Regions from separate parts of the Pseudonocardia xishanensis genome, predicted to be linked through region 1. Evidence: predicted binding sites of a transcription regulator. Region 1 holds the regulator's gene; each other region holds the start of a gene.
What was found. Region 1 encodes LexA, which represses DNA repair genes until DNA is damaged. Its sites were predicted from a motif close to CGAACACGTGTTCG; they were not measured.
Positions count from the first base shown of each region.

Region 1 (7,430 bases):
GGCTCCGTGGGGAAGTCCGCGAAGCAGATCGAGATGTCCATCGCGGTGATGATCAGCTCGACGGCCTTGGCGAACCTGTCGCCGTCGAACAGCCCGTCCGTGCCGAGGAACTTGAGCAGGTTCAGCGACGCCAGGTTGCAGCTGGAGTTGTCCAGGTGCATGTACTCCGAGCAGGGGTTCGAGGCGTTGATCCGGCCCGACTCGGGCGTGGTGTGCCAGTCGTTGATCGTGCCGTCGTACTGGATGCCCGGGTCGGCGCACTCCCACGCGGCCTGCGCGATGCCGCGGAACAGGGTGCGGGCGTCCGTCCGCTCGATGATCTCGCCGTCCGTGCGGGAGCGGAGGCCGAAGTCGGTGCCCGCCTCGACGGCGTGCATGAACTCGTCCGTGACGCGGACGGAGTTGTTGGCGTTCTGGTACTGCACCGAGGTGATGTCGGAGCCGCCCAGGTCCATGTCGAACCCGGCGTCTCGCAGCACGCGGACCTTGGCCTCCTCCTTGGCCTTGGTCGCGACGAACTCCTCGATGTCCGGGTGGTCCACGTCCAGCACGACCATCTTGGCCGCGCGGCGGGTCGCGCCACCGGACTTGATGGTGCCCGCGGAGGCGTCCGCCCCGCGCATGAACGAGACCGGGCCGGACGCGGTGCCGCCGCTGGAGAGCAGCTCCTTCGACGACCGGATCCGCGAGAGGTTGAGACCGGCCCCGGAGCCGCCCTTGAAGATCAGGCCCTCCTCGCGGTACCAGTTCAGGATCGACTCCATGGTGTCGTCGACCGAGAGGATGAAACAGGCGCTGACCTGCTGCGGGGAGGCGGTGCCCACGTTGAACCACACCGGCGAGTTGAAGCTGAACACCTGGTGCAGCAGCATCCAGGTCAGCTCCTGGGCGAAGATGTCCGCGTCCTCGTCCGTGGCGAAGTAGCCGTGCTCCACACCGGCGCGGTGGTAGCTGCCGACGACCCGGTCGATCAGGGCGCGCAGGCTCGACTCCCGCGTCGCGGAACCGACGGCGCCGCGGAAGTACTTGCTGGTCACGATGTTCGTGGCGTTCAGCGACCAGAAGTCGGGGAACTCGACACCGCGCTGCTCGAAGTTGACGGTGCCGTCCCGCCAGTTCGTCATGACGACGTCCCGGCGCTCCCAGGTCACCTCGTCGTACGGGTGCACCCCGGCGGTCGTGTACAGCCGCTCGACGGTCAGGCCGCGCCTGCCCGCCTTGGCGGCGGCCTTCGCCGCACGCCCCCGTCCCGTGCCCCCCGCGGACCCCTTGGCCACCGCGTCCACGGTGTTCTCCCTGGGCTCCGCCCCGACGGTCTCCGTCATGCTCTCCCTCATTCGCATCCGCGTGTCACCTGCCACCGGCTGGGGCGGCGGCGGGTGTTCCGTGCGGGGTCGGCTCGAACGCCACAGCGCTTCAACCCTGGGTACGGGTCGGCCCCTGGTGTCGCTATCCGGTCGGCAGGTTCGCGCCGTCCGGACCGCTCCCCCGGGATGCGGCTGCTTCCCCGGCAGCCGTCCGCAGGTCGGCGATCTCCTTCTCGAAGTCCTCGATGGACGAGAACGAGCGGTACACGCTCGCGAAGCGCAGGTACGCCACCTCGTCGAGCTCCTTCAACGGACCGAGGATCGCGAGCCCCACCTCGTGGCTCGGGATCTCCGCGGTCCCGCCCGCCCGGACGGCCTCCTCGACACGGTGGGCGAGCTGCTGCAGGTCGTCCTCGTCCACCGGCCTGCCCTGGCAGGCGCGGCGGACGCCGCTGACGACCTTGTCCCGGCTGAACGGCTCCGTGACACCGCTGCGCTTCAGCACCGCGAGGACGGCCTCCTCGACGGTGGTGAACCGCTTCCCGCAGGCCGCGCAGGAGCGCCGACGACGGGTCGCCGCGCCCTCCTCGACCTCACGGGAGTCGATCACCTTGCAGTCCGAGTGGCGGCAGAACGGGCATCGCATGTCGATCCCTCCCTCTCCTCCACCATACTCCGACGAGCCCGGGTGAAACCCAAGCTGTAGGCGAACGACACGGATGTAACCACAACATCTAGGGGTTCGCCATCTCCGGGCCCCGTGCTCGCACCGCTTTCGCCCGATCGGGAGTGAACCTGTCACGCGGGCCCGCCCGGGCGGCCACCGGGTGCCGCCGTGCCCGCTCGACGACACCCCGTGACGCCCCGCTGGTCACGACCGGTGCCGCTGCGCGGTGATCGGCTCCGGCCCGGCCGGGCGCGTCGCCGGTACCGCTCGTCGCGTCGACGACACGCCGCGCGGGTGCGGGGAGCGAGAAGGTGTACCGCAGGCGGCGTGTCGGGGACGCGGGCGCGTCGCGCAGCCTCCGCGGACCGACACGCACGGTGGCCGTCCGTGCCGCGACCGCCACCCACACGATCGCTCACGAACCCCGGGCGCCCCACGCACCGCACGCCGCGCCGAACACTACCGCGGACGGGCTCCGCGACAGCCGGCGGGCGCACGGACGGTTCCACCACGATCCGCGGGCACAGCTCGGGTTCCGCGACGATCGGCGGCACCGCGCAGGATCCACGACAGCCGGGGGGAGCCGTGACGGACCTGCGGGCGCTGGACGGGTTCGCGGCGCCCCGCGAGGGCGCTCGGGACGCCGCCATGTCAGCGCGCGGCGGCCAGGTCCGCCAGCAGCCCCAGGACGACGACGACCGTGGTCGACCCGAGCGCGACCGCCACCGTGGCGAGCACCCGGTCCGCGAGGCCCGCGCGCACCTCACCGGCCAGCCTGCGCGCGCCGCCGGGTCGGTCGCCGCGGCCGAGCCGGACGCGGCGGACCGGCACACACGGGCCGCCGATCGTGGAGGACCGGCGGCCCGCGGACCCGCAGCCCCGGACTCCCCGGGTGAGCGGCGCGGGCGCCGCCGCCCCCGAGCCGGACGGCAGGACGGGCGCGCCGGACCGGTCCACGGTGCGCAGCGCCTGCGCACGGGCCCCGGACACGTACGCCCCGACCACCCGCTGCCCGCCCGACGACACCGACTCGCGACGGACACCCGCTGCTCGCCGACCGTGGACGGCACGACCGACCGCCGCGGAGCCCGCCGCACGCCCCCGGCCGCGAGGGAGGACGCAGTCGACCGGGCGCACCGGCCGCACCGCACTCTCGGCCCGGCCCGCGAGCCCGCCCTCCGCGCCGCTCCCGCGACCGGTCCGCTCGACCCGCCGCACCGCGTTCCCGAGATCCATGACGGCCTCCCCAGCCCCGCGCCGACCCCGCCCGAACCGGATGTCCGGGCCGTCGATCGAACGCCTGTGCGATGTCTACCAACGGGCACCGACAAAAACGGGCGCTGCCGCGTCCCGCCCTCCCCAGGGGTGCCCCGACCTGCGGCGGAGGCGGATCCTCAGGCCGGTACGCGCAGCGCGAGACCGGTGGGCAGCACGGAGTCCACGGGCCCGGTCAGGCCGTTGTCCGCCACGATCCGCTCCACCACGGCGGTCGTCCGCGCCCGCGGCGCCGCCCGTCGGGCCGGCTCCCAGACGGTCTCCCCCGGCCGGACCGCGGCGACGACACTCCCCGCGGGCACCTCCGCCCGGGCCTGGGCGGCGCCCGCCGCCTCGGCGACGACCCCGAGCACCACGACGACGAGCATCGACAGCACTCCGAGCACGGCGACGGCGACCGCCCGCCGGACGGCGTACCGCCGGGCGGACACCGGGCGCGCGACGACGGCCCGCGTCGATACGACCCGCGCCGACACTGCCTGCACCGACGGCACCGACCGCACCGACCGCAGCGCGGACGTCGGCTGCACCGCCCGGGGCCGGAGCTCCACGGTCGACCGCACCGCGCGCACCCGCGCCGAGGGACCCGACACCGGAACCACCGGGACCACCGGAACCTCCATGACCGCCGTCGACCGGTTCATCGCCGATCCCTCCCGCCCCGTCCCGGTCGGACCCGGGACTCGTACACATGTTCGATTCGAACGTCCGTGCGAGTTTGTACCATCGCGACCGACGCGCGTCACCTCCCCGCGCCGACACTTTCGGCGTGTCGTTCGAACATGTGTTTGGCGATCGACCGGATCCGGGCTACCGTCCGAACCCGACGGACCGCCACGGCGGTGGGCTCCCCCGGTTCGGGGACCGCGCCCGCCCGGATCGAGCGGGCACCCGAGCGACACCGGGACACAGCGACACAGCGACACAGGGACACGAGGAGGCGGCAGGGAGATGGCACGGGACGAGTCCGGCACCGGAGGCGAGCCCGGGCAGGTGCGGGCCTTCCCCGACCCGCCGGCGGACCCGACGACACTGACCCCCCGGCAACGCAAGGTGCTCGAGGTGATCCGCGACTGGGTGGAGCGCTTCGGCTACCCGCCCAGCGTCCGGGAGATCGGGGACGCGGTGGGGCTGACCTCCACCTCGTCGGTCCACCACCAGCTGCGCACCCTCGAGCGCAAGGGCTACCTGCGCCGCGACCCCAACCGCACCCGCGCGGTGGACGTGCGCAGCCCCGAGGAGGAGGCCCCCGAGCAGGGAGACGTCGTCGAACGGCCCGCTCCCGCGTTCGTCCCGCTGCTGGGCAGCATCGCCGCCGGTGGGCCGATCCTGGCCGAGCAGGCGGTGGAGAGCGTGTTCCCGCTGCCGCGCGAGATCGTCGGCGAGGGCGAGCTGTTCCTGCTCAACGTCAAGGGCGACTCGATGATCGAGGCGGCCATCACCGACGGCGACTGGGTCGTCGTGCGGCAGCAGCCGGTGGCCGAGCAGGGCGAGATCGTCGCCGCGATGATCGACGGCGAGGCCACGGTGAAGACGTTCAAGCGCACCGCCGGGCAGATCTGGCTGATGCCCGCCAACCCGGCCTACGAGCCCATCGACGGCAACGAGGCGACCATCCTCGGCCGTGTCGTGGCGGTCCTGCGCAGGCTGTAGGTCAGTCCGGCGCCGGGACGACGATGACGGGATAGCGGGCGGTGCGCACCAGCACCCCTGCGACCCCGCCCAGCAGCATCCGGCGCATCATCGGGTAGCCGCGCGAGCCGACCACCAGCACGTCCGTGCGTTCGGGCAGGTCGGCCAGGGTGACCGCCACCGACCGCCCGACGACGACGTCCGTGAGCGCGTCGATCTCCACCGGCGCCTTCGCGATCCCCTTGTGGGCGGTCTCGGTAGCCGCGGGCACGTCCGCCTCGGACGCCGCGACCACCACGAACCGCAGCGCGGCACCCGTCCGGCCCGCGAGGTGCACCGCCAGCACCGCGGCGCGATCGGCCTCCGGGGTGCCGTCGTACGCCACGCTGATCACGGTGATCCCGGCGGCGGCGGTGTGCCGGTACCCGCGGGGCGCGATCGCGACGGGGCAGCGCGCGGCGGGCAGCAGGCGTTGCACCGTCCCGCCGGGGGCGAGCCTGCCGAGCAGCCCGTGCCCGGTCGACCCCACGACCAGCACGGCCGCGCCGACCTCCTCCGCGTGATCGGCCAGCACGACCGCGGCGGGCCCCGGACCCAGCGGCGCGAACTCCGGCTCGCTCCCCCACTCGCGCCCGCCGATGAGCTCGCGGGCGCGGCCGAACCGGGCGCGGGCGACCTCCTCGGCCTTCTCCCGCCAGCGCGGGTCCCTGGCGAGCGCCGAGTAGCCCATCCCGTCCGTCGGGTACACCGTCGCGACGACGGCGGTCAGCCCGGTCAGGCGGGCGAGCTGCGCCCCCAGGACCAGGGCGTCGTGGCCGCCGGGGGTGTCCTCGTAGGCGGTCACGATCGGCACCGGGTCAGCGTAGGCGGCGCGGGGCCGCCCACAGCCGTCGCCGAACCGGCCTTAACGCGGTCGTCACAGGGCGCGCACGCCACACCGGCGACACCACCTGCCGCGATCGTCGCCCGAGCGCATTCGGCTGCGCGGGGCTCGTCGTTGCCCGGCGGACGACCGGCACGGACCCGTCCAGCGCCTCGGCCTTCCGGCCGGGCGTGCCGACGCCGGCGGCACGACGATGCTGGACGCGCGAGGCCGCCGTCATCCCCGCCGTCGGGCGTGCAGGGTCATGGCCCCGGCCGCCGCGACCAGCACCAGGACCACCGCACCCACACCCAGGACGGCGGGCTGCCACTCGGGCGCCGGCTCCGGCGGGGTCGCGACGGGCGGTGGCGGGACGGACTCGGGAGGGGCGGACTCGGACGGCGCGTCCGCGAGGGCGGCCTCGACCGCGCCCGGCACCGCGCGGAGACGCCCGCTGCGGCCGCGGGTCTCGGAACCGGAGAGCAGCGTGCCGTCCGGCAGGAACGCGATCGCCTCGCCCTGCGGTTCGTCCGGCAACGGCACCTGCCGTGGCGTGGTCTGCAGGGCCGCGACGAGGTCCCCGGAGGGGGGCACCCGGTACAGCCAGGCGTCGGTGTAGGTCCGCAGCGCCACCACCCTGCCGTCGGCCGAGACCGCCCCGCCGGTCACGGTGAGGGCTCCCACCGCGCCGACCGGCCCGCCGACGGTGTCCGACCGGGCGAACCCGACGGACCCGACGCGCAGCAGCGGGGTCGGACCCGGCTCGGCGAGCGGCCCGGCGGGCCGGTACACCCCGGCGATCCCGGTGACCTCCTTGGTGACGATCACGGGCACGCCGTCCGCGCCGATCAGGAGGGCCTCGGCGTCGTGCGGGCCGTCCGGGTAGGTGAGCCGGTGCAGGCGGGGGTCACCGCGCGGCGGCAGCACCAGCAGCGCGACGGTCTCGCGGCGGCGGTTGTTGTCCCCGGTGTCCCCGATCCAGAAGGCGCCGTCCGGGCCGAGGGCGAGGTCCTCGGCGTCGAACGGGTCCAGGTCGGCCCGCTCGGTGTCGATGATCGTGCAGTCCGCGGGATCGAGGCGGTACGCCGTGGCCCGGGTGCCACCGTCCGACATCGCCCAGATCTCGTCACCGCGCACCGCGAGGCCCGAGAGCTCCGCGAGCCGGGGCTCGGTCACCGTGCAGAGGTCCTGGGGTACGGCGGGGGATGCCGACGCCGAGGCAGGCGCCGCGAGCAGCCCGACCACCATCGAGGCCAGCACCGCCGCGACGAGGCGAGCCCTCACGACCCGCCACCCCCGCTCACCACGCGATGATCCCCGTCTCGGGAGCGAGGCGGTCGCTCAGCGACCGTCCCGCGCCCCGATCGTGGATCATCCACCCTGACGGGCCGGTGGAGCGTGCTCAGCCGATCGCGCTCGCGGCGGGAACGGGCTGCGCCGGTGTTCCGCCCACCACGTACGGCACCGCCGCCACGGCCAGCTCGGGGCCGACGCGGACGTGCAGCTTCGTCCCCTCGGCCACGTGCTCCGACGACAGCACCTCGCCTTCGGAGTGCAGCCGCGCGACCAGCCCGCCCTCGGTGTACGGAACGAGCAGGTCGAGGTCGACCTCCGGCCGCGGCAGCCGGTCGGCGATCACCGAACGGAGCCGTGCCATGCCCTCGCCCCGCTTCGCGGAGACGAACAC
Region 1 covers NZ_BAABGT010000072.1:20,378-27,807, forward strand. The annotation lists gene ABD993_RS23245 (vitamin B12-dependent ribonucleotide reductase) at 1-1,325, opposite strand, end outside; gene nrdR (transcriptional regulator NrdR) at 1,450-1,953, opposite strand; gene ABD993_RS23255 (hypothetical protein) at 2,626-3,210, opposite strand; gene ABD993_RS23260 (hypothetical protein) at 3,369-3,893, opposite strand; gene lexA (transcriptional repressor LexA) at 4,201-4,902, shown strand; gene ABD993_RS23270 (universal stress protein) at 4,904-5,734, opposite strand; gene ABD993_RS23275 (SdiA-regulated/phytase-like domain-containing protein) at 5,981-7,027, opposite strand; gene hflX (GTPase HflX) at 7,146-7,430, opposite strand, start outside.

Region 2 (7,430 bases), on a different contig from region 1:
CGGCCACCTCCTCACGGACGCCGGGGCACTCGTCGGGGCCGTGATCGCCGCCGCGGTGGCCACCCGCCCCGCGACCGACCGCCGGACCTTCGGGCTCGGGCGGGTCGAGGTCCTGGTCGCCGGGATCAACGCGGCGGTGCTGATCGCCGTCGTGGTGTGGGTCGTGGTCGAGGGGGTGGCGCGGCTGTTCACCCCCGCCGAGATCCCCGGGCTGCCGCTGCTGGTCCTCGGCGCGGCCGGACTCGTCGGCAACGTGATCTCGCTGGTGGTCCTGGCCGGAGGCGACCGCGGCAACATGAACATGCGCGGCGCCATGCTGCACGTGCTGGGGGACGCGCTGGGCTCGGTCGGCGTCATGGGGGCGGCGGTCGTACTGCTCACCACCGGCTGGCCCTACGCGGACACCGTCGCGTCGCTGCTCATCGCGGTGCTCATCCTGCCGCGGGCGGTCGCGCTGCTGCGCGAGGTGTGGCACGTGCTGCTGGAGGGCGCGCCCGCCGGGATCGCGGTGGATGCGGTGCGCACCACCCTGCTCGGCGTCCCCGGGGTGCAGGAGGTGCACGACCTGCACGTCTGGGCGATCAACGACCGCACCCCGTCGATGTCCGCACACCTCGTGGTGTCCGACGAGGCCGAGACCGGCTGCGGCGAGACCGTGCTGGACCGGGCGGGCCAGGCGCTCCGCGAGCACCACGGCCTGACCCACAGCACGCTGCAGCTCGAGCACCACGCGCACGTGGGGCACGAGGACACCTGCGACTAGCCGTGCGCCAGGTCCGCGAAGCGGCTGTAGTGCAGCTGGTGGGCCACGACGATGTTCGCGGTGGGCCCGTTACGGTTCTTGGCCAGGATCAGGTCGGCCTCGCCCGCGCGCGGGTCGTCCCGCTCGAACGCGTCCGGCCGGTGCAGCAGGATGACCATGTCCGCGTCCTGCTCGATCGAGCCGGACTCACGCAGGTCGGAGATCATCGGCCGCTTGTCCGTGCGCTGCTCGGGACCACGGTTGAGCTGCGAGATCGCCACCACCGGCACCTCGAGCTCCTTGGCCAGCAGCTTGATCTGCCGGGAGAACTCCGAGACCTCCTGCTGGCGTGACTCGACCTTGCGCCCGGACGTCATCAGCTGCAGGTAGTCCAGGATGACCAGCTTGAGGTCGTTGCGCTGCTTGAGCCGCCGCGCCTTGGCCCGGATCTCCATCAGGGTGAGGTTCGGGGAGTCGTCCACGAACAGCGGCGCCTCCGAGATCTCGCTCATCCGGCGCGCCATCCGGGTCCAGTCGTCGTCGCTCATCCGGCCCGCGCGCATGTCCGCCAGCCGGATCCGCGCCTCCGCCGACAGCAGCCGCATGACGATCTCGGACTTACTCATCTCCAGCGAGAACACCGCGGAGGTCATCCCGTGCTTGATCGAGCAGCTCCGCGCGAAGTCCAGCCCGAGCGTGGACTTGCCCAGACCGGGCCGGGCCGCGACGACGACCATCTGGCCCGGGTGCAGCCCGTTGGTCGCCTCGTCCAGGTCGGTGAAGCCGGTGGGCACGCCGTTGGACACGCCGCCGCGGGAGGCGATGGCGTCGATCTCGTCCATCGTGGGCTGCAGCAGCTCCTCGAGGACGATGTAGTCCTCGCTGGTGGAACGCTCGGTGACCTCGTAGATCGCCGCCTGCGCCCGGTCGACGACCTCGTCCACCTCCGCGCCCTCGGCCCCGTGGTAGCCCAGCTGCACGATCCGGGTGCCCGCCTCGACCAACCGCCGCAGCGTGGCCTTCTCCGCGACGATCTCGGCGTAGTACGCCGCGTTCGCCGCCGTGGGCACCGTGGCGATCAGCGTGTGCAGGTACGGCGCGCCACCGAGCCGGATCAGCTCACCGCGCCGCTGCAGCTCCGCGGACACCGTCACCGCGTCCGCGGGCTCACCGCGACCGTAGAGGTCCAGGATGCAGTCGTAGACGGTCTGGTGCGCCGGACGGTAGAAGTCATCCGGCCGCAGCACCTCCACCACGTCCGCGATCGCGTCCTTGCTCAGCAACATGCCGCCCAGCACCGACTGCTCGGCGGTGAGGTCCTGCGGGGGCTGACGGTCGAACGGGCTCGGACCGGACTCCCCACCGCCCGCGCCGTAGCCGTGCTGGTCCGACGAGCTCTGGCGGCCCTCGCCGTCGCGGACCGCACGCGGCCGATTGGGTCGGTCGTCCGTCACCGCCATACCCGGCGTCACCCCCAGTAACCTCTTGCGGCCATCCTATCGAACTACTGTTCGATACGCACCCGTCGGGAGTCCGGCTGCGGAGGGCGCACCTCGTCCCGTCCACCGCCCGTCCGGGCGACCACCCCAAGGGGCCGCGACGAACGGTCGTCCGGGCCGCCGCGAACGCACACGGGGCCCGGGCACGTGACGCTAGCCCCGTGCGGCGGCATGCCCAAACGACCATGTGGACAGACCTGGGGAGTCCCTGGGGACGGTTCGGGGACAGAGCAGGCCACCGCTCCCCACCGCCCTGTGGACAATATGGGGACAACCCCAGTTCAGAGCGCTTCTTCGCAGATCAGCACTGGTGTGGGCGGTGTGGACAACTTCGGTGTCCCAGGCCACGGCGAGTCCGCTCTTCGGCGTGTCGCGCGCGCCCGGCGAGCCTCCACCCGGCGCTCCCGCGGCGTCACTGAGCGACACGGCCGTCACCTCCGCGTGTCGTTCCCACGCGCCGGACGGTCGGTGTGCGCACCGCCCGCCGACGGCCACCGGACCCACCCTCGCACGGACCCGCCGAGATCGCCACGACGCGCGTCCGGACTCCCGGAACGCGACGAGGGCGGGCCCTCGGTCGTGGAGACCGTGGACCCGCCCTCGTGACGGAGCGTGATCGGGGCTCGTGCTCAGCCGCGCCCGACCCCGGTGTCAGCTCGCGACGACCGACACCTGCAGCGCCGCGGAGACCTCCGGGTGCAGCCGCACCGTGACGGGGTGGCTGCCGACCGACTTGATCTGCTCGTCGATCTCGATGGCGTGCCGGTCCAGAACCGGGCCGCCCGCCTTCTTCACGGCCTCCGCGATCTGCGCGGTGGTGACCGAGCCGAAGAGCCGGCCCGTGTCGCCCGCGGCCTTGGCGGTCACGCTGACGGACAGCTGTCCGAGCTGGTTCGCGACCTCCTTGGCGTGCCCCAGGTCGCGGATCTGGCGCGCCTTCTGGGCCCGCTGGATCTGCGCGACCTGCTTCTCCGCACCCTTGGTCGCGACGATCGCGAACTGGCGCGGGAGCAGGTAGTTGCGGCCGTAGCCGTCCTTGACCTCGACGATGTCCCCGGGCGCACCCAGGTTCGGCACATCGGCGGTGAGGATGAGCTTCATGTGTGGTCCTTCCTCAGCGCGCGGTCGAGGTGTAGGGGAGCAGGGCGACCTCGCGGCTGTTCTTGACCGCGACGGCGACGTCCCGCTGGTGCTGCCGGCAGTTGCCGGAGACCCGACGCGCGCGGATCTTGCCGCGGTCGGAGATGAACTTGCGCAGGAGACCGGTGTCCTTGTAGTCGATGTCCTGAGCCTTGTCCTTGCAGAATGCGCAGACCTTCTTCTTCGGTTTGCGCAGCACTGGCTTGGGCATTGCTGTTGCTCCTGGATGTACCTCCCGCGCTCGGAGCGCGGGTCGTGGGAAGGATCAGAAGGGGGGCTCGTCGTCCGCCGCCGGGCCACTGCCCGCGGCCGGGGCCGAACCCCAGGGGTCGTCGTAGCCGCCGCCGCGCTGGCCGCCGCCGTTGCCGCCGCCACCGCCCGTGCCGCCGCCACCGAAGCCGCCGCCACCGCCGCCGAAGTCGGACCCGCCGGAGCGGGCGACCCGGTTGACCTTCGCGGTGGCGTACCGCAGCGAGGGGCCGACCTCGTCGACCTCCATCTCGATGACGGTGCGCTTCTCCCCCTCGCGGGTCTCGAAGGAGCGCTGGCGCAGCCGGCCCTGCACGATGACGCGGGCGCCTCGGGTCAGCGTCTCGGCGACGTTCTCCGCGGGCTGGCGCCAGACGTTGCAACGCAGGAACAGCGCCTCGCCGTCCTTCCACTCGCCGGACTGGCGGTCGAAGGTGCGGGGCGTGGACGCCACCGTGAAGTTGGCGACGGCCGCCCCGGACGGGGTGAACCGAAGCTCCGGATCGGCGGTCAGGTTGCCGACCACGGTGATGACGGTCTCGCCGGCCATGCGGCCTCCTCGTTGCTAGCGGCTACGAGCGGTCAGCTCGCGGTCGGGGCGGGCGTGCGCTTGACGTCCTTGCGCAGCACCTTGGTGCGCAGGACCGACTCGTTCAGACCCAGCTGGCGGTCGAGCTCGGCGACGGTGGCCGGCTCGGCCTCGACCTCGAGCACCGCGTAGATGCCCTCGGCGTTCTTCTTGATCTCGAAGGAGAGGCGACGCTTGCCCCACACCTCGATCTTCTCCACGGAACCGCCGTCGGAGCGGACGACGTTCAGGAAGGTCTCCAGCGACGGCTGCACCGTGCGCTCGTCGAGACTGGGGTCCAGAATGACCATGATCTCGTAGTGACGCATGAGAACCACTCACCTCCTGTGGACTGGAACGGCCGCGGCGCTTCCGCGGCAGGAGGTTCTCACCCCACCCCGACAGAACCGGGCCACCCGCGAAGGGGGCTCGTCGTGCGGCGCCCGGGAGGGCGCCGGCCGGAGCGGTTGCGCACGAGATTACCAGCGCGTTTCCGCCGGTCCGCGTGGGGGCGGGCGGGCACGGCCCGGGTTGTCGGGGGTGGGCTCTACCCTCGGGGCATGCTCATCGGTGCCCACGTCCGGGACGACGACCCGCTGGCCGCGGCGGCCGAGCGCGGGGCGGAGATCGTCCAGTTCTTCCTCGCGGACCCGCAGGGGTGGAAGGAGCCCCAGCCGCACCCGCACGCCGAGGCCCTCGCGGCGTCGGACGTCGTCACGGTGGTGCACTCGCCGTACGTCGTGAACGTCGCCTCGCCGAACAACCGCATCAGGATCCCCTCCCGGAAGCTGGTCACCCAGCACGCCGAGGCGGCCGCAGAGGTCGGCGCGATCGGGCTGGTCGTGCACGGCGGGCACGTCACGAAGGACGAGGACCCCGCCGTCGGCGTGGACAACTGGCGCAAGTTCGTCGAGCGGCAGGCGGGCGAGGGCGGGTTCGCCGTCCCGGTGTTCATCGAGAACACCGCCGGCGGGGACAACGCGATGGCCCGCAAGTTCGACGCGCTGGCCCGCCTGTGGGACGCGGTGGGCGAGTTCGGCGTCGGGTTCTGCCTCGACACGTGCCACGCGTTCGCCGCGGGCGAGGAGCTCGTCGGCGTGGTCGAGCGGGCCAAGGCCATCACCGGCCGGATCGACCTGGTGCACCTGAACAACTCGCGGGACGAGTTCGACTCCGCGCGGGACCGCCACGCGAACGTCGAGGACGGGACGATCGAGCCCGAGGTGCTCGCCGCCGTCGTCGCCGCGGCCGGCGCGCCGGTGGTCGTCGAGACGCCGGCGGAGGGCCAGGCCGCGGACATCGCCTACCTGCGCGCGAAGGCGTGACCGAGGGCCGGACCGCGCGGTCCGGCGCCGCCGACCCGTCGAGGGCGGACCGACCCGGGTGCGCCCGAACGGGGACCGGCCGGGCGAGCCGGTTCGGCGCGCCGGTCCTGCTGCTGATCGTCGCGCTCACCGGCCTGACCCTGCTGCTCGGCTACGCCAACAAGGCCCGCTGCCTGGGCCCGGGGTTCGACGCCTCGGGCCGCTCCCAGCCGGACTACGGCACCCGGCAGAACCGGGACGTCTGCTACTCGGACATCCAGTACCTGTGGATCGGCCGGGACATCGACGAGCACGTCTTCCCGTACGTGGACGGCGGCATCACCCCCGAGGGGCAGCTGTACGGCGGCTCCGTCGAGTATCCGGTGCTGACCGGCGTGCTGATCTGGGTCGGTGCGCTCGGGGCCTCCACGGACGCGGGGTTCCTGCTCGGTTCCGCCCTGTTGCTCGCGCCGTTCGGCCTGCTCACCGGCTGGATGCTCGGCAGGCTGGCCCGCTGGCGGGCGCTGGTGTGGGCGCTCGGCCCACCGCTGGTGCTCTACGCCTTCCACAACTGGGACCTGCCCGCCGTCGCCGCCGCCGTCGCCGCCGTCTTCGTCATGCACGGCACCCGCTGGAGCCTCACCACCCGCTCCACCGTCGCCGCGGTGCTGCTCGGGCTCGGCTTCACGCTCAAGCTCTACCCGGGGGCGTTCCTGCTCCCGCTGGCCCTGTACGTCCTCAGCCGGGGCCGCGACTGGCGGGGCGCGCTGCGGGTCTGTGTCGCGGGCGTCGCCACCGTGGTGCTGGTGAACCTGCCGTTCGTGCTCGTCGGCTACCCGGGGTGGAAGGCGTCGTTCACCTTCCAGCAGCTGCGCGCGGTGGACATCAGCACCAACTCGATCTGGTACTGGGGCCTGCGGCCGATCATGGCGGACCTGGGCGCCGAGGACGACTTCGCGCCGCTGGTGGACGTGCTCTCCCCACTGCTCGTCCTGGCCTCCTTCGCGCTGGCCGCGGGCCTGGGCTGGTGGCGCTACCGGCGCACCGGGGTCTACCCCTGGATCGGGGTCAGCGCCGCGATGCTGTGCGGGTTCCTGCTGCTGCACAAGGTGCACTCCCCGCAGTACACCCTCTGGCTGCTGCCCTTCTTCGTGCTCCTGCGGCTCCGCTGGGGCTGGGTCGCCGGCTACCTCGCTGCGGACCTGATGATGGGGATCGGCATCTTCCGCTGGTTCTACGCGCTCAACGGCGGCGGGGACGGCGGCATCGCGGGCGGGCTGTCCGCGCAGATGGTGGTGCTCGGGGTGTGGGGGCGCGCGGTGTTGCTGGTGGTCCTCTTCGGGCTGTTCCTGCGCGCGCCGGACGCGGTCACCGCCAGGCGAACACCGGCTGCTCCAGATGGTCCACCCGCGTCGGCCGACCGTGCAGCAACAGCTCCCGCACCTGGTACAGCACCGCACCCGTCGGCGCGTGCACGAACCGGTCGAACAGCGGCACCTGGATGACCGGCGCGTCGGACTCCGGGATGGCGAGGAACCGGGGCTCGACGTCGATCTGCGCCAGCGGGATGCGGTACAGGTGCGCCACCTCCTCCGGGTTCGGGGTGAGCTCGCCGACCTCGCCCGCCCACAGCACCACCGGGGTGATCACGTACCCGGAGCGGGTGGGGTAGTCGTCGAGCAGGCCGAGCACGGCGTCCTCGCCGAGCTCCAGGCCGACCTCCTCGGACAGCTCGCGGCGGGCGGCCTGGGTGATCGTCTCCTCGCCGTCCGCGCGCCCGCCCGGCAACGCCCACTGCCCGGCGTGCTTGCGGAGCGTGGAGGCCCGCCGGGTGAGCAGGAAGGCCAGCCCCTCCGCCACACCCTCGGAACCGGTCGTGACCAGCGTGATCGTGACGGCGGAGCGCTTGAGGTCCGGCCGGTCCACCC
Region 2 covers NZ_BAABGT010000024.1:155,505-162,934, forward strand. The annotation lists gene ABD993_RS08130 (cation diffusion facilitator family transporter) at 1-763, shown strand, start outside; gene dnaB (replicative DNA helicase) at 760-2,202, opposite strand; gene rplI (50S ribosomal protein L9) at 2,893-3,342, opposite strand; gene rpsR (30S ribosomal protein S18) at 3,356-3,592, opposite strand; gene ABD993_RS08150 (single-stranded DNA-binding protein) at 3,647-4,180, opposite strand; gene rpsF (30S ribosomal protein S6) at 4,213-4,527, opposite strand; gene ABD993_RS08160 (deoxyribonuclease IV) at 4,759-5,523, shown strand; gene ABD993_RS08165 (glycosyltransferase family 87 protein) at 5,520-7,007, shown strand; partial or broken gene ABD993_RS08170 (NUDIX hydrolase) at 7,060-7,430, opposite strand, start outside.
Region 2: dnaB (replicative DNA helicase) is a predicted target of LexA. The motif match lies at 2,243-2,256, and genes of this name have one in related genera.

Region 3 (7,430 bases), on a different contig from region 1:
ACCGAGGGTGAAGCGTCGGGTGCGGGCGTGCAGGCGCGGGAAGGACTCGCCGTCGGTCGAGGAGCTCACGGGCGCAGTCTGCCGGCCGCGGTGATCGTCGGGCCGCCCGCCGCGGGCCCGGGCGTCCTGCGGCGCGCCGGACCCGATCGCAGGACGGCGGCCGGTGACACCTGTCCGCGCCGTGCGGCGGCGGGGTCACCCACGCGGTGGACCCGCCCGCCCGCTCGCCCCACCGGCGTGGCCATCGGGCCCACGACCCGTCGCGCGGGGCCTCCTGGCGCGTTTCCCGCACGTCCCCACCAACGGAGGTGAGACGGATGATCAACGTGTCGTTGTCCGCGCGCGCACTCGCCGCGGCACGCTCGGTCGATCCACAGGTGACCCCGGCCGCCGTGCACGCGGCCGTCGAGATCGCGGTGGCCGAACAGCTGCGCGAGGTGGCGGGGTGGCCGCCGGACCGGATCCGCGCCCGGGCGCGGGCGATCGCCGACGCCGCCGACTAGTCAGTTCACACAGGGGACGGCGGCGGCGTCGATCACCGGGCGGTCCGTCCAGGGGTTTTCCGGGGCGGGGACGGGGGTGGTCGTGAGGGTGTCCGTGGGGCCGCTGGCGCGGATGCGGGTGGCCTCCGGCACGGGGGTCTCGGTCGGCTGCTCCCGGCCCGCCCGCGCGTCGGCGAACAGCACGGTGTGGACGAAGTCCCGCACGGCCGCCTCGTCCACCTCGACCGCCACGCCGTCGTACGGGGTGCGCAGGTCCGGCCGGATCGTGGGGATGGTGCGGAACACGACGTCCGCCCCGGCCAGGGTGCCGAGCTGGCCGAGCAGCTGCTCGAGGTTCCAGCCGGAGTCGAGCACGACGTAGTCGGTCACGACGTCGATCAGGTCCGCGACGCGCGTCGGGTCGGTCAGCGTGCCGGTGGCCAGGACCTGGTGGGTCAGGCCTGCCATGAAGGCCTGCTGGCGGGTGATCCGGTCGAGGTCGCCGCCGTCGAGGCCGTGCCGCTGGCGGACGAAGGCGAGCGCGTTCCCGCCGGTGACCGTCTGCGGGCCCGCGGGGAGGTCCACCCCGGAGTAGGCGCGGTCGTCCACGGCGGCGTTGAGACAGACCGGGACGCCGCCGAGGGTGTCGGTCAGCTCCACGAACCCGGCGAGGTTGATCTCCGCGTAGTGGTCGACCGTGACGCCGGAGAACTGCTCGACCGTCTGCACCAGCGCGGCCCGCCCGGCCTCGCGGCTGCGCCGGTCCAGGTCCGCGCCGGACACGCCCTGGCCCGCCAGTCGCTCCTGTTCCGCGCGGTAGGCCCGACCGTACGCCGAATTGATCTTGTGGCGGCCGCTGCCGTCCGCCAGGTCGACGTAGGAGTCCCGCGGGAACGACACGGTGACGACGGGCGCGCCCGCGTCCGCCGGGACCCGGACCAGCATCATCGTGTCCGTGTGCAGCTCGCCCTCGTCCGCCCCGGCGTGGATCTCCGCCAACAGCGCGGGGGAGAGCGGCTCGCCGCGGGCGTCCGTCCGGCTGTCCATGCCGACCAGCAGGGCCGTGTAGCTGCGCCGCGGGCTCGCCGTGGCGGGCTCGGGATCGACGGGCCGGTCGGCGAGGACCCGGCTCGTGGTGAGGTCGGCGCTCAGCGACCGGTACAGCGTCCAGACGTAGCCGGTGCCCGCGAGGACGGCGAGCGCGAGGGCGGCGGCGAGGGTGCGTCCGAGCCCGGTCAGGACGCGTCGGGTCGTGCGGGCGGGTCGGTCCATCGGTCCTCTCAGGGGCGGGGGCACCGCAGATCCCGGAGATGCGATCCCGACGGCGCGACCGTGGCCCTGGAGCCGGTGTGGCGTGACCTTACGGCCGCGCGGGGGATCCTGGCGCGTCCGAGTGGCGGTGACCACTCGTCCGGCCCAGTGCCGCGATCGCCCGTCGGTGCGCCGCGGTGTGCCGCTGCGTGAGGGGACGACGGTCGTCAGTGCCGCTCACATCGCACGAATGGGTGAAGGGGTGCCCGCGGAGTGACCAAGTGGTCCTGCGCCTACCAGACTGTCCGCGGCAGGTCCGACCGGGGTAAGGAGACTGACCGACGTGAGCACCCACAGGGCGTCGACGACCAACAGCGGGGGCTTCCGGGCCGTCGGACCGCGGCCGCCGGTGCCTCCCCAACGCACCGGCGCGACGGTGGGGGACGAGGCGGCCCGGGCGGGCTGGACGCCTGCGCCGCGGCAGGGTCCGGCCCACACGCCGCCCCGCGGTCAGCGCCCGGTGCGGGTCGGCGACGGCCCCGCCCTCACCGCCCTGCGGACCGTGACCTACGTGCTCGCCTCGCTGGCGAGCCTGCTGTTCATCGCGCTCGTGGTCTACGGCGTCGTGGCGTGGTACCAGCTCAGCGCGGCGTTCCCGCGGCTCGTCGGAGGCTGAGCAGGGGCCCGGGGGCTGCGGAAGGGGGATGACAGCGGCTCCCCGCAGGGGGATGCTGAAGTCCCGAGCCGGAGGAGGTGGGCGATGCGACCCGGCGGTGTCCTGCTCCCGGCGAAGCGCTCCACGCGCCGCGCCGTGCCGCGCCCGGCCCGCGGCGAACCGGTGCAGCCGCGGCTGTCCTCGCTGCCCGCGGTGAACGCCGCGATCCCGCGGACCGCCGAGCCGGAGCGCCCCAGCGAGCGCCAGCGCAGGCGGACCGAGGCCCAGGCCGCGGTCGGCGAGGGCTGGGCGCCCCCGACCGACCTCGAGCCCCGCCCCGCCGCGGACCCGGTCGACCTGGAGGACCCCGGCCGCTGAGCCGCTACCAGCCGCGCTCGCGCCACTCCTGCAGGTGCGGGCGCTGCTCGCCCAGCGTCGAGTCGTCCCCGTGGCCCGGGTAGAACCAGGTGTCGTCCGGCAGCGGGCCGAAGACGCGCTCCTCCAGGTCGTCCATCAGCTGGACGTGGTCCTCGACGGTCAGGGTGCGGCCGTGGCCGCCGGGGAACAGCGAGTCGCCGGTGAACAGGTGCGGGCGGTCCGGGCCGCGGTAGAGCAGCGCGATCGAGCCCGGGGTGTGCCCGCGCAGGTGGACGACCTCGAGCTCGATCTCGCCGAACGCGACCGTGTCCCCCTGCGAGACCAGCTCGTCCGTCGGGATCGGGAGCTCGGGCGCGTCCTCCGGGTGGGCGATCCGGCGGGTCTGGAACATGCCCGCGACCGCACCCAGCGCCTGCCAGTGGTCCTGGTGGCGGTGGGTGGTGACGACGGTCTTGAGCTCGGGCCGCCCGTCCCCCGAGCCGACCAGGTCCGCGATCCGCTCCGGCTCGGCCGCCGCGTCGACCAGCAGCGCCTCGTGGGTGGCCGTGCACACCAACAGGTAGGCGTTGTTGTCCATCGGGCCGACCGAGACCTTGTTCACGGTGAGCGGGCCGATCCGGCGCCGGATCGCCGCGCCGCCGGGGTCGGTGTGCCCGCTGTACTCCTCGAGGACGTCCACCCCGGTCACCCTAGTCGTGCACCCCGCCCGCGCTCTCATCGAACATGCGTGCGAGAGTGTTCGGCGGGAACGACGGGACGGGAAGCCTGCGGGCGGCCGCGGCGTTGAGCCGGGTGGCAGGCGGGCACTGTCCGCCGCATGCTCTCCGGTGAGCACCCCGCGCGCCCGGCGCGCCGGGGCGTGCACCCACCGACCCGCAGGCCGGGCCGGGCGGCGGAGTCCCGTTTCTGTCGGACCCCCCGCCTAGCATCGGCTGCGGTCGCGGACCGTCGGTCGACAACCCCCGAGGAGGCGCCCCCGTGGCACCGGCCCCCACCCCGTACGACGCTCCCCGCCTCGTCGTGCGCGGCGCGCGTGAGCACAACCTGCGCGGGGTGGACCTCGACCTGCCGCGGGACAGCATGGTCGTGTTCACCGGCCTCTCCGGCTCCGGCAAGTCGAGCCTCGCGTTCGACACGATCTTCGCCGAGGGCCAGCGCCGGTACGTCGAGTCGCTCTCGGCCTACGCGCGGCAGTTCCTCGGTCAGATGGACAAGCCGGACGTGGACTTCATCGAGGGTCTCTCCCCGGCCGTCTCGATCGACCAGAAGTCCACCAACCGCAACCCGCGCTCCACGGTCGGCACGATCACCGAGGTCTACGACTACCTGCGGCTGCTCTACGCCAGGGCGGGCGTCCCGCACTGCCCCACGTGCGGCGAGATCATCCAGAAGCAGACCCCGCAGCAGATCGTCGACCAGGTGCTCGAGATGGAGCAGGGCAGCCGCTTCCAGGTGCTGGCTCCCGTGGTCCGCACCCGCAAGGGCGAGTTCGTCGACCTCTTCGCGACCCTGCAGTCCCAGGGTTACTCCCGCGTGCTGGTGGACGGGACCGTGCACCCGCTGTCGGACCCGCCGAAGCTGAAGAAGCAGGAGAAGCACGACATCGCCGTGGTCGTCGACCGCCTGTCGGTCAAGGCGAGCGCCAAGCAGCGGCTGACCGACTCGGTGGAGACCGCGCTGCGCCTGGCGGACGGGCTGGTCGTGCTGGACTTCGTCGACCTCGACGAGTCGGACCCGCACCGCGAGCGCCGCTTCTCCGAGCGTCTGGCCTGCCCGAACGGGCACCCGCTCACGCTGGACGACCTGGAGCCGCGGACCTTCTCCTTCAACTCCCCGTACGGCGCGTGCCCGGCCTGCTCCGGTATCGGCATCAAGAAGGAGGTCGACCCGGAGCTCGTCATCCCCGACCAGGAGATGTCGCTGGGGGACGGTGCGGTGGCCCCGTGGAACAACGGGCACACCGCCGAGTACTTCGGCAGGCTGCTCACAGGGCTGTCCAAGGCGCTCGGCTTCCGGATGGACACCCCCTGGCGCACGCTCTCGGCCGAGGCGCAGAAGGCGGTGCTGCACGGCTCCGAGGAGCAGGTGCACGTCCGCTACCGGAACCGGTACGGCCGCGAGCGGGCGTACTACGCGAACTTCGAGGGCGTCATCCCGTTCCTCGAGCGGCGGTTGGACCAGACCGAGTCGGACTCGCAGCGCGAGCGGTACGAGGGCTACATGCGGGACGTGCCGTGCCCGGTCTGCAAGGGCGCGCGGCTCAAGCCCGAGGTCCTGGCCGTCACGCTGGGGGAGCGCTCGATCGCCGAGGTCTCGGCTATGTCGGTCAGCGAGTGCTCGGTGTTCCTCAACGGCATGGAGCTCAACGAGCGCCAGGCCATGATCGCGGGCCGGGTGCTCAAGGAGGTCCAGGCCCGGCTCGGCTTCCTGTTGGACGTCGGGCTGGACTACCTCTCGCTGGACCGCGCGGCGGGCACCCTGTCCGGCGGTGAGGCCCAGCGCATCCGGCTGGCCACCCAGATCGGGTCCGGCCTGGTCGGCGTCCTGTACGTGCTGGACGAGCCGTCCATCGGCCTGCACCAGCGGGACAACCGCAGGCTGATCGACACACTGACCCGGCTCAAGGAGCTGGGCAACACGCTCATCGTCGTGGAGCACGACGAGGACACCATCCGGGCGTCGGACTGGGCGGTGGACATCGGCCCGGGCGCAGGCGAGCACGGCGGGATGGTCGTGCACTCCGGCACGGTCGCGGACCTGGAGGCGCACGACACCTCGCTGACCGGGGCGTACCTGTCGGGCCGGCGCAGCATCCCGCTGCCCGAGGTGCGGCGCACCCTGGACCCGGAGCGCAAGCTCACGATCGTGGGGGCGCGGGAGCACAACCTGCGCGGGATCGACGTGGACATCCCCCTCGGCGGGCTGGTGAGCATCACCGGCGTGTCCGGGTCGGGCAAGTCCACGCTGATCAACGACATCCTGGCCACGGTGCTGGCGAACAAGCTCAACGGCGCCCGCCAGGTCCCGGGCAGGCACACCCGGATCACCGGCGTCGAGCAGCTGGACAAGCTCGTCCGCGTCGACCAGTCGCCGATCGGCCGCACCCCGCGGTCGAACCCGGCCACCTACACCGGCGTGTGGGACAAGATCCGCACGCTGTTCGCCGCCACCACCGAGGCGAAGGTGCGCGGGTACCAGCAGGGCCGCTTCTCGTTCAACGTCAAGGGCGGGCGCTGCGAGGCGTGCTCGGGAGACGGCACGATCAAGATCGAGATGAACTTCCTGCCGGACGTCTACGTCCCCTGCGAGGTCTGCAAGGGCGCCCGCTACAACCGGGAGACCCTGGAGGTCCACTACAAGGGCAAGACCGTGGCGGACGTGCTGGACATGCCGATCGAGGAGGCCGCGGAGTTCTTCGCGCCGATCACCTCGATCAGCCGGTACCTCACCACGCTGGTGGACGTCGGGCTCGGGTACGTGCGGCTCGGCCAGCCCGCGCCCACGCTCTCCGGCGGCGAGGCGCAGCGCGTCAAGCTGGCCAGCGAGCTGCAGAAGCGCTCCAACGGCCGGACCGTCTACATCCTGGACGAGCCGACCACGGGCCTGCACTTCGAGGACATCCGCAAGCTGCTGCTGGTGATCAACGGGTTGGTGGACAAGGGGAACTCGGTCATCGTGATCGAGCACAACCTGGACGTCATCAAGACCTCGGACTGGGTGGTCGACATGGGCCCCGAGGGCGGTTCGGGCGGTGGCACTGTCGTCGCGCAGGGGACTCCGGAGCAGGTGGCGGCGGTCGAGGCCAGCTACACCGGCCGGTTCCTCGCCGACCTGGTCACCCCGACGGTCACCACGCCGCGGGCGACCCGCCGCCGCAAGGCGGTCGCGGCGAGCTAGGAAGGGGCCGTGACGGCGTTTCGGCACGGTGTGTTCGTGCCGGTCAGCGCTGGGTGATCGAGTCGGGCCAGGTTACGGAAGCGCGATCGGACGGCATCACCGCCGTAACAATCCGGAAACGCCGTTGATGCTCCTGCTTCCTAGATTCTGCGGGTCGGCGCGTCGGGGGACATCATGCCGAACCACGCCCGATCGTCCGGCCGTCCGTGACCCGGACGCCACTCGCACGCCGTAGGAGACATGCACTCATGACGCTGCTCGTCCCGCCGCCGAACCAGCGACCCGCCGGTCCGAACCACAACAGGCGCCAGTTCCTGCGCCTCGCCGGCCTCGGCGTCGGGGTCGGCGCGGCCGGTGTCGCGCTCGCCGCCTGCGGCGGCGGCTCCGCGAGCGCCCCGGCCTCGGGTGCCGCGTCCGCCGCGCCCGGTCAGTTCGGCACGCTCGCCCTCCAGCTGTCCTGGATCAAGAACATCGAGTTCGCGGGCGAGTTCTTCGCCGACTCGAAGGGCTACTACACCCAGGCGGGCTTCGAGAAGGTCGACCTGGTCACCGGTCCGGTGGACAGCGCGGACGCGCTCGTCCTCGCCAAGAACGTGGACGTCGGCCTCTCGGCGCCGGACGCCACCGCGCGGTTCATCACCGAGCAGGGCGCCCCGCTGAAGATCATCGGCAGCACGTTCCAGAAGAACCCGTTCTGCATCCTGTCGATGGAGCAGGGCACCCCGATCCGCACGCCGCAGGACCTCGTCGGCAAGCGCCTCGGCATC
Region 3 covers NZ_BAABGT010000094.1:27,181-34,610, forward strand. The annotation lists gene ABD993_RS28365 (S9 family peptidase) at 1-69, opposite strand, end outside; gene ABD993_RS28370 (hypothetical protein) at 318-503, shown strand; gene ABD993_RS28375 (LCP family protein) at 504-1,754, opposite strand; gene ABD993_RS28380 (hypothetical protein) at 2,077-2,409, shown strand; gene ABD993_RS28385 (hypothetical protein) at 2,494-2,766, shown strand; gene ABD993_RS28390 (MBL fold metallo-hydrolase) at 2,771-3,445, opposite strand; gene uvrA (excinuclease ABC subunit UvrA) at 3,745-6,663, shown strand; gene ABD993_RS28400 (ABC transporter substrate-binding protein) at 6,912-7,430, shown strand, end outside.
Region 3: uvrA (excinuclease ABC subunit UvrA) is a predicted target of LexA. The motif match lies at 3,485-3,498, and genes of this name have one in related genera.